One region of the Pseudomonas fluorescens group sp. PF-1 genome, then DNA from elsewhere that is predicted to be linked to it. Evidence: predicted binding sites of a transcription regulator. Region 1 holds the regulator's gene; each other region holds the start of a gene.
What was found. Region 1 encodes FliA, which starts transcription of late flagellar genes. Its sites were predicted from a motif close to CTAAAGTTTNNNNNNNNNNNGCCGNTAA; they were not measured.

Region 1 (2,200 bases):
ATGATTTGCATCTGCCGCGTCGTCATCAGTTGGTCAGTCGCGCCGTTAGCGTGCAAATGCAGGAAGAACCCAGCGAAGAAGCCATGGCTGACATGTTCGCTGACATCTACCACAGTCCGACCAAACAGGTTGGCTGAGGTAAAAATGAATAGTTTTTGTACCTACATCGATGGTCTGCCATGCATTGTTCCGGTTGAGAACGCGCAGCCAGTAATGTGGCCTCCGTCTATGCAAGACAAGGTAAAGAAATAACATGGGCAGCATGCATCCCGTACAGGTGATCGCGGTGACCGGCGGCAAAGGTGGCGTCGGGAAGACTAACGTGTCAGTGAACTTGTCCCTGGCTTTAGCTGAGCTTGGCCGTCGCGTCATGCTGCTGGACGCCGACCTGGGGCTGGCGAACGTCGACGCTCTCCTGGGCCTGACACCCAAACGTACCCTGGCCGACGTAATCGAAGGCCGCTGCGAGCTGCGTGACGTCTTGTTGCAGGGGCCGGGCGGCATCCGCATCGTGCCGGCCGCGTCCGGCACCCAGAGCATGGTTCATCTGAGTCCGGCACAACACGCCGGCCTGATCCAGGCCTTCAGCGACATCGGCGACAACCTCGACGTACTGGTGATCGACACCGCTGCGGGCATTGGTGACTCGGTAGTCAGTTTTGTCCGCGCGGCGCAGGAAGTCTTGCTGGTGGTCTGCGATGAGCCGACTTCGATCACCGACGCCTATGCCTTGATCAAATTGCTCAACCGCGATTACGGCATGAACCGTTTCCGGGTCCTGGCCAACATGGCGCAGAGCCCGCAGGAAGGCCGCAATCTGTTCGCCAAACTGACCAAGGTCACGGATCGCTTTCTTGACGTCGCCCTGCAATATGTCGGTGCCGTGCCTTACGACGAAAGCGTACGCAAGGCGGTACAGAAGCAACGTGCCGTCTACGAAGCGTTCCCGCGCTCCAAGTGCTCGCTGGCGTTCAAGGCTATCGCCCAGAAAGTCGACACCTGGCCGCTGCCTGCCAACCCGCGTGGACACCTGGAGTTTTTCGTTGAGCGCCTCGTGCAACAAACGGCAGGACCCGTGCTATGACCGCCAGCGGTTACAACCTTTACAAGAAGTCGGCACGTGACGCGCAGTACGAGTTGATCGAGCGTTACGCGCCACTGGTTAAACGCATTGCCTACCATTTGCTGGCGCGTCTGCCGGCCAGTGTCCAGGTCGAAGACCTGATCCAGGCCGGGATGATCGGCCTGCTGGAAGTGTCGGCCAAATACGACGCCAGCAAAGGCGCGAGTTTCGAAACGTACGCGGGCATACGAATCCGCGGCGCCATGCTCGATGAAGTGCGCAAGGGGGACTGGGCGCCTCGTTCGGTTCACCGCAACACGCGCATGGTCAGCGACGCAATTCGCTCGATTGAAGCTAAAACCGGCCGTGACGCTAAAGATCACGAAGTTGCGGCCGAACTCCAATTGAGTCTCGATGATTATTACGGGATTTTGAACGACACCCTGGGCAGCCGGTTGTTCAGCTTCGACGATCTGTTGCAGGACGGCGAACACGAAGGGCTGCACGAGGATGGCGCGAGTGCTCATCTCGAGCCGTCACGCGATCTGGAAGATGAACGCTTCCAGGCGGCGCTGGCGGATGCGATTGCCAATTTGCCGGAGCGCGAGCGACTGGTGTTGGCGCTGTACTACGACGAAGAGTTGAATCTCAAGGAAATCGGTGAGGTCCTGGGGGTTAGCGAATCTCGGGTCAGCCAGTTACACAGCCAGTGCGCGGCCCGCTTGCGGGGGCGTTTGGGAGAGTGGCGAGCGCGCTGAAGGCAGTGTGGGGGCACTGCGACGTGACTGGTGGGGTATTAACCGCGCCGGTCTCGATCCGTTGTACTCCAGACTGTCATTGAGTGCTTTGCCAGATTGATTGAAATGGCGCGTCCAGGTGCTGGGCGCGTTTTAGTCTGCTTGGAGGTCGAATTGGACAAGAACATGAAAATCCTCATCGTTGATGACTTCTCAACGATGCGGCGGATCATAAAAAACCTGTTGCGTGACCTTGGGTTCACCAACACGGTCGAGGCCGACGATGGCACTACTGCCATTCCGGTTCTCAACAGCGGGAGCATCGACTTTCTGGTGACGGACTGGAACATGCCTGGCATGACCGGTATTGATCTGCTGCGCCACGTGCGTGCCGATGAAA
Region 2 (2,200 bases), 280 kb from region 1:
GACAAAGACACCGCCTTCGGGCGGTGTTTTTTTTGGGATCACAAAAATCCATGTGCGGGCCTGCTCGCGATGACGGTGTACCATTCATGGACGATGATGAATGACCCTCTGCTGTCCCGAGCAAGCTCGCTCCTGCACCGGAGATAGGGTCACCCCACAGAACGTCAGACACAAGGACTTGCAATGCTCGCCCTGCCATGGACATTTCTGGCCCTGCTCTCCCTCGGCTACGGCATGGCCCTGGCCTATGGTCACCTCGGCTGGTTCGCCGGAATCTCCGTAGCGTTGTTGCTGATGGCCGCTTTCGCCGCTCGCCAGCAAACAATTCAGTTCGGCCGCTGCCTCGGCCACGGCCTGTTCATCTTTCTGGCCCTGGCACTGGCGCTGCACTGGCTGCCCGGTTTCTACAATGGTCGCGTTATCGCCCCCCAGCGCTTCACCGACGACGCCTTGCCGTTTTCCATGTACCTGAATCTGGACAAACCCCTGATCGGTTTCTGGCTATTGTTGGTGTGCCCATGGATTGTCGGCCAGCGGTCGTTGCGAGTGTCCCTGTATGCCACCGCGCTGGCGTTGACCTTGAGTGCGGTGCTGGCACTGGGTGGCGCGCTGTTGCTGGGCGTCATCGCTTGGGCGCCGAAATGGCCGGACCAGGCCTGGATCTGGCTGCTCAACAACTTGCTACTGGTAACACTGGTCGAAGAAGCTCTCTTTCGCGGCTATATACAGGGTGGCCTGAACCGTTGCCTGAAAAACCTGGCTTATGGCGAAAACCTCGCCCTGCTGCTCACCTCACTGCTGTTCGGCCTGGCGCATGCCGGTGCGGGCTGGCAATGGGTACTGCTGGCGAGCCTGGCCGGCGTCGGTTATGGTCTGGCCTACCGTTTTGGCGGACTGTCTGCCGCCATCGCCACCCACTTCGGTTTGAACCTGCTGCACTTCGGACTGTTCACCTATCCAATGCTCACCGGCTGACGCATGGGTCATTTTGCGACGCACCACCGATAATCGAAAATTCGTCTCAACAAATAGCCATGGGTGCCGATACAGCACTTGAAAGCCTTGCGGATAAAAAAAGCCATGCGTAACAACCAACCAATTACACAACGCGAACGGACCTTTCCGGCTCAGCAACGGTTGATTTCCACCACTGATGCCAAAGGCCTGATCACCTACTGCAACGACGACTTCGTCGACATCAGCGGGTTTTCTCAGGAAGAACTGATCCGTGCCCCGCACAACCTGGTGCGTCACCCCGACGTCCCGGCCGCGGTGTTCTCGCACATGTGGGCAACACTGAAACAAGGCTTGCCATGGATGGGTATCGTCAAGAATCGCTGCAAGAGCGGTGATCACTACTGGGTCAACGCCTATGTGACGCCGATCTTCGAAGGCAATCAGGTGATCGGTTACGAGTCGGTGCGGGTCAAGCCCACCGCGGAGCAGATCCGCCGTGCCGAAGCGCTTTACCAGCGCATCAATCAGGGCAAGTCGGCCATTCCTTCCTCCGATAAATGGTTGCCGATTCTGCAGGACTGGTTGCCGTTCATTCTGGTCAGCCAACTGAGTTTCATGATTGGCGCCACGCTGAACTCCCACTGGGGGTTTGCCCTGGCCGCCGGTCTCTCGGTGCCCCTGGGCCTGATGGGCCTGGGCTGGCAACAACGCGGGATCAAGCGCTTGTTGCGACTGGCCGAGCAGACCACGTCCGACCCGCTGATCGCGCAGATGTATACCGACAGCAGCGGTGCCCAGGCACGTCTGGAGATGTCGATCCTCAGCCAGGAAGCCCGCCTGAAAACCTGCCTGACCCGCCTGCAGGACACCGCCGAGCACCTGACCGATCAGGCGAAACAATCGGACACCCTGGCCCACAACAGTTCCTCGGGCCTGGAGCGCCAGCGCGTCGAAACCGAGCAGGTGGCCACCGCCGTCAATGAGATGGCCGCCACCACCCAGGAAGTCGCCAGCCACGTGCAACGCACCGCCGACGCTACCCAGGAAGCCAATCGCCTGACCAGTCGCGGCCGTGACATCGCCGGGGAAACCCGCGAAGCCATTCAGCGCCTGTCGGTGGTGGTCGGGGAAACCGGCCAGACCGTGACCCAACTGGCCAAGGACAGCGACGAAATCGGCGGCGTGGTCGACGTGATCAAAGGCATCGCCGACCAGACCAACCTGCTGGCACTCAACGCTGCTA
Region 3 (2,200 bases), 210 kb from region 1:
GATTTCCAGAGGCGTGCTAAGCACCTTGGGTGGCTGCGGAGCATCATCCGCATTTAAGGCATTGGACACGGTTAATCAATCTCCAGACAAATTTTGACTACGGCTAGCGGGCATTTTGCCAGCATGTTTCGCGTCTTGATAGAGCGTGCTCATCGACAAGCTTAAGCCTGACTGAGCGGGCGCGGTTTCACAAGCTTGGAGAATGATCCGCTGGCATCGTAGAGCGCGGGAGGTTCGCCGCCGGTAAGAATTTTCAGCTGGGTAGCCGTAGCGGCCTGCTGTATCAGGATCGACTGTCCGTTGCTGGCATTGGTCGTGTGGCACTGGGCCAGGAGGTTGGTCAGCACATCGCTTTGCGCCAGCAATGCTTCGCCAACGCTTGACTGGCTGGCCAATTGTTCCAGGCCGCTGCGGTTGGCAGGCAGGTTGAGGCTGGCGAGGATCTCGCTGCGCTTGCGGCCATGCTGTTCGAGCAAGATGATCAATGCCTGTTTCTGCGCCAGAACGTTTTCGAGCAGAGGCATGTCGCGACCATGCAAGGCGAGGGACTCGGTCTGCAGTAACTCCAGCAATTGTTGCGCTGGAGCAAAATCGTCGATGATCAGTTGCAGTAAATTAGTGTCTTGCATGGCTGGCCTTGGGTTTTAAGCGTCCAAAAGCCTGGCGCAGGCCTTGGGCCTAGCGCTGGGCTTCGAAGTTGAGCAGTTTGCTGGCTATACGGTTGCTGTCGACTTTGTAGCTGCCATCGGCAATCGCTGCTTTCAACGCAGCCACGCGGGCGTTGTCGACGACAGGTTGATCGCGCAGCGTATCAGTGACCTTTTGCAACTGTTGAGCCTCATTGCTGAGATGTACCGATTCCCCGCTTTTGACGGTACTGGCCTGTTCGGCCGGGGTATTCAGCGACGCGGATTTATCGGCCTCGGCCGCTGCCTTGCTTGCGCTGGTACGTGTACTGCCCGTAAGTGACGAGGAACTGTTCAAACGGCTGAAATCGATGACCATGATAAAAAACCTCTGGGAATTTGGACGCTTGCCATGGTTTCGGCCATTCCCTGAAAAACTTTAGGCCCGTTTATCAATGAGCTTGCGCGCGTCAGTGCCCGCCCTGAATGGGGAACAGTTTAGGGAACAGCCTTGGTTAGCGCCATCCTCTTGAGCCGCGAGCGCCAGGAATAGAGAACCCTACATGGACACTTCCACCTGACCTGGCGCGGTGACCTGCGCCTTGATGACTCGCTGGGAGTTGAGGTTCTTGACCCGGATCTGTTCGTTCAGGCCACCGCTGGCCAGTGCCTCGCCAGGCATTCTCACACTGAGCGTACCGCTGCGCGCGGTAATCACCACCTGATCGCCCTTGCGAATGACTTCGGCCTGCTCGATGTGCACCAGGGTAATGACCTGGTCAGTGACCGTTGGTCGGGTCAGTCTTTGTCCGATCGCCTGATCCACCGATGTCAGATAGCCCTGGCTGATCAGGCTGATGTCACGCTCTCGCAAGGTGACGTCGCCAGGCTCGACAATGCCGGCACGGCGCAGCGGTCGAGTGGTGGTCACGACGTCGCGAAACAGGCGTACTTGAGCGGGTACGAACACCGTCCAGGGCGAAGCGCCTTCGCAGCGAACCTTGACCGTTACCCGCCCCAACGGCTTGGCCGGACTCTCCAGCGAGGCTGTCAATTCCTTGTCGCACATTGGCATGCGCAATCGGGGATCAAGCTGATTGACCTGGATTTCGTAGCGACCTTCCGTTTGACTGGTGGCCAGATAGTCTTCTACGGTGAACTCAAGAAAGCCCTGAGTGACGCCGATAAGCATGTCAGGCAAGGTAACCGCGTCAGCAAGGGCAGGGCTGCCAGCGTTGAACAGGCATACGGCCGCCAACACGCCGAGCAATTTGCGGTAGGGTGTGGTCAGGCGTCGAAAAAATGTCGGTTCTGTGTTCATAGAGAGATAAAAAGCAAGCGCCGTGCCGTTTAGAGATGAATGTGCGTCGCAACAACACTTAGCGTTGGTGTAGGAGTCTGGGCATGGCTGGTGTAATGGATTCGGTAAACCAGCGCACGCAACTGGTGGGGCAGAATCGCCTTGAGCTGTTGTTGTTCCGTCTTGACGGCCAGCAGCTGTATGGGATCAACGTATTCAAGGTTCGGGAGGTGCTGCAATGCCCCCAATTGACGCTGATGCCCAAGTCCAGTCC
Region 4 (2,200 bases), on a different contig from region 1:
TGGCGGCCTGTTGGTGCAATTGCTGTTGCACGTCTTCCATCGGTACTTGCAGGTATAGGCTGGTCAGATACTGCCACCGCTGGCTGTGCGGACTGTCCCAGGCCTGGTGCGCCGACAATGCCAGACCATTGGCCAGCAACACGGTATTGGCCGGTTGATTGAGCCAGCGGCGCAGGGTCGGATCGTCATCGAGGCGGTTCTGCTGGCGCAATGGATGCTCGCTGTCGCGGGCAATGCGCAGAACCTTCACCAGTTCCCGTTGCTCGGTGAGCAGCAGACGGTAGCCCTGCTGCACCCAGATCGGCAGGCGCCAGATGTCCGCCAGGGCCTGGCCGATGTCCAGCAGGCGTACGCCAAACAATTGCTTTTCGACCTTGCGCGCCGACTCGCCTTTATGAATGACCCGCAGTTCCCAGTCCTCCAGCAATTGCGGGTGAGTCAGGGCCAGTGGCCATAGCGGCGACAGAAACAACAGGCTGCCCCAGTAGATGTCCTGCCACAGGCGCGCCAGGCGACTGGCAAAAAAACCATTGGCCTGTTGCGTGGCATGCTGGCTGATCATCTGTAATTGACGCAGGGCTTTGGGGATGTCGGTTTGCGGCAGTACGGGCATCCGGTCGAGCAGTTCTTCAGTGCGTTTGAGGCCAAGACGATTGATGGCGACCTCAAGGTTTTCCGCCGGCTCGGTCATGCTGCCATGGGTATGCCGGTTGGCTTCGCGAATCACGCTCAAAGCCAGGGGCGGGCTTTCCTGCATCAATTCGGCGATGTCGCGCAACGAGCTGCGATGGTCGCGAATGGCCAGCCAGACACGGTCATGGATGGCCTTGGGAACCGGCAGGCGCACATCATCCAGAAGCTTGACCCAGCCTTCGAGTGTGGTCGGTTTTGGCGTTGGAACGTTCGTTTCGTTAACCATGTTGGAGGCGATCATCGTCAGCGTTAACTGTGCCCGGAGTGGGTCAAATTGGCTTTTCGCCTGAACTGGCTATAGTCTGGCGCAGTTTTGCCGATAAGTAGAAGAAGAGATTTTTTAACTTCCGAATATGACCTTGAACCCGACTCAGTAAGTGCTCTCCTACCTATGGCTAAAATTATCGGCATCATCGTCGTATTCGCGAGCGTGCTCGGCGGATACGTGCTCTCCCACGGCAAAATTGCAGCCCTGATCCAGCCTTTCGAGGTGATGATCATCGGCGGCGCGGCCCTCGGCGCATTCTTGCAGGCCAACCCCGGCTACATGACGATGCACGTGCTCAAGAAGTCCCTGAGCATGTTCAGCTCGCGTTTCAGCCACGGCTTCTACCTTGAAGTCCTGGGCCTGATCTATGAAATCCTCAACAAGAGCCGCCGTGAAGGCATGATGGCGATCGAAGGTGACATCGAAGATGCCGCCGCGAGCCCGATCTTCGCCAAGTACCCGGCGGTCCTGAAGGATGAGCGCATGACGGCGTTCATCTGCGATTACCTGCGCATCATGTCTTCCGGCAACATGGCACCTCATGAGCTTGAAGGGCTGTTTGACATGGAACTCTTCAGCCTCAAGGAAGACCTGGAGCATCCATCCCACGCCGTGAACGGCATCGCCGACGCCATGCCCGGTTTCGGTATCGTCGCGGCGGTACTGGGTATCGTGGTGACCATGGCGTCCCTGGGCGAAGGTGACCAGAAGTCCATCGGCCTGCACGTGGGTGCGGCACTGGTCGGTACGTTCTTCGGTATTCTCGCCGCCTACGGCTTCTTCGGTCCGCTGGCCACTTCCCTGGCCCACGATTCCAAGGAAGAACTGAACGTCTACGAAGCCATCAAGGCCTCGCTGGTCGCCTCGGCTTCCGGCATGCCGCCATCGCTGGCCGTGGAGTTCGGACGCAAGGTTCTGTACCCGGCGCACCGTCCTAGCTTCGCCGAGCTGGAACAAGCGGTTCGCGGTCGTTAAGCATGGAGAACAATCAGCCGATAATCATCAAGCGCGTCAAGCGCTACGCCGGTGGGCATCACGGGGGCGCCTGGAAAATCGCCTTCGCCGACTTCGCCACGGCGATGATGGCGTTCTTCCTGGTGTTGTGGCTGTTGTCCACGGCGACGCCGGAGCAGAAGATCGCTATCGCCGGTTACTTCAAGGACCCGATCGGCTTCTCGGAAAGCGGCACGCCGTACATCATCGATCTGGGCGGCACGCCGACCCTGGCGCCGGAAAACA

Region 2: a site for FliA is predicted at 1,021-1,048, ahead of ACX3YD_RS08465 (methyl-accepting chemotaxis protein). Genes of this name have one in related genera too.
Region 3: a site for FliA is predicted at 1,042-1,069, ahead of flgM (flagellar biosynthesis anti-sigma factor FlgM). Genes of this name have one in related genera too.
Region 4: a site for FliA is predicted at 989-1,016, ahead of motA (flagellar motor stator protein MotA). Genes of this name have one in related genera too.

The regions. Positions count from the first base shown of each region.
Region 1 is NZ_JBTMNG010000001.1:1,501,381-1,503,580, forward strand. Features, by position in the region: gene flhF (flagellar biosynthesis protein FlhF) at 1-137, shown strand, start outside; gene fleN (flagellar synthesis regulator FleN) at 254-1,084, shown strand; gene fliA (RNA polymerase sigma factor FliA) at 1,081-1,821, shown strand; gene ACX3YD_RS07145 (chemotaxis response regulator CheY) at 1,987-2,200, shown strand, end outside.
Region 2 is NZ_JBTMNG010000001.1:1,780,226-1,782,425, reverse strand. Features, by position in the region: gene ACX3YD_RS08470 (CPBP family glutamic-type intramembrane protease) at 184-975, shown strand; gene ACX3YD_RS08465 (methyl-accepting chemotaxis protein) at 1,081-2,200, shown strand, end outside.
Region 3 is NZ_JBTMNG010000001.1:1,291,757-1,293,956, forward strand. Features, by position in the region: gene ACX3YD_RS06155 (flagellar brake protein) at 1-69, opposite strand, end outside; gene ACX3YD_RS06160 (flagella synthesis protein FlgN) at 162-629, opposite strand; gene flgM (flagellar biosynthesis anti-sigma factor FlgM) at 679-1,005, opposite strand; gene flgA (flagellar basal body P-ring formation chaperone FlgA) at 1,186-1,947, opposite strand; gene ACX3YD_RS06175 (chemotaxis protein CheV) at 2,031-2,200, shown strand, end outside.
Region 4 is NZ_JBTMNG010000002.1:849,876-852,075, forward strand. Features, by position in the region: gene ACX3YD_RS18575 (HDOD domain-containing protein) at 1-919, opposite strand, end outside; gene motA (flagellar motor stator protein MotA) at 1,085-1,936, shown strand; gene motB (flagellar motor protein MotB) at 1,939-2,200, shown strand, end outside.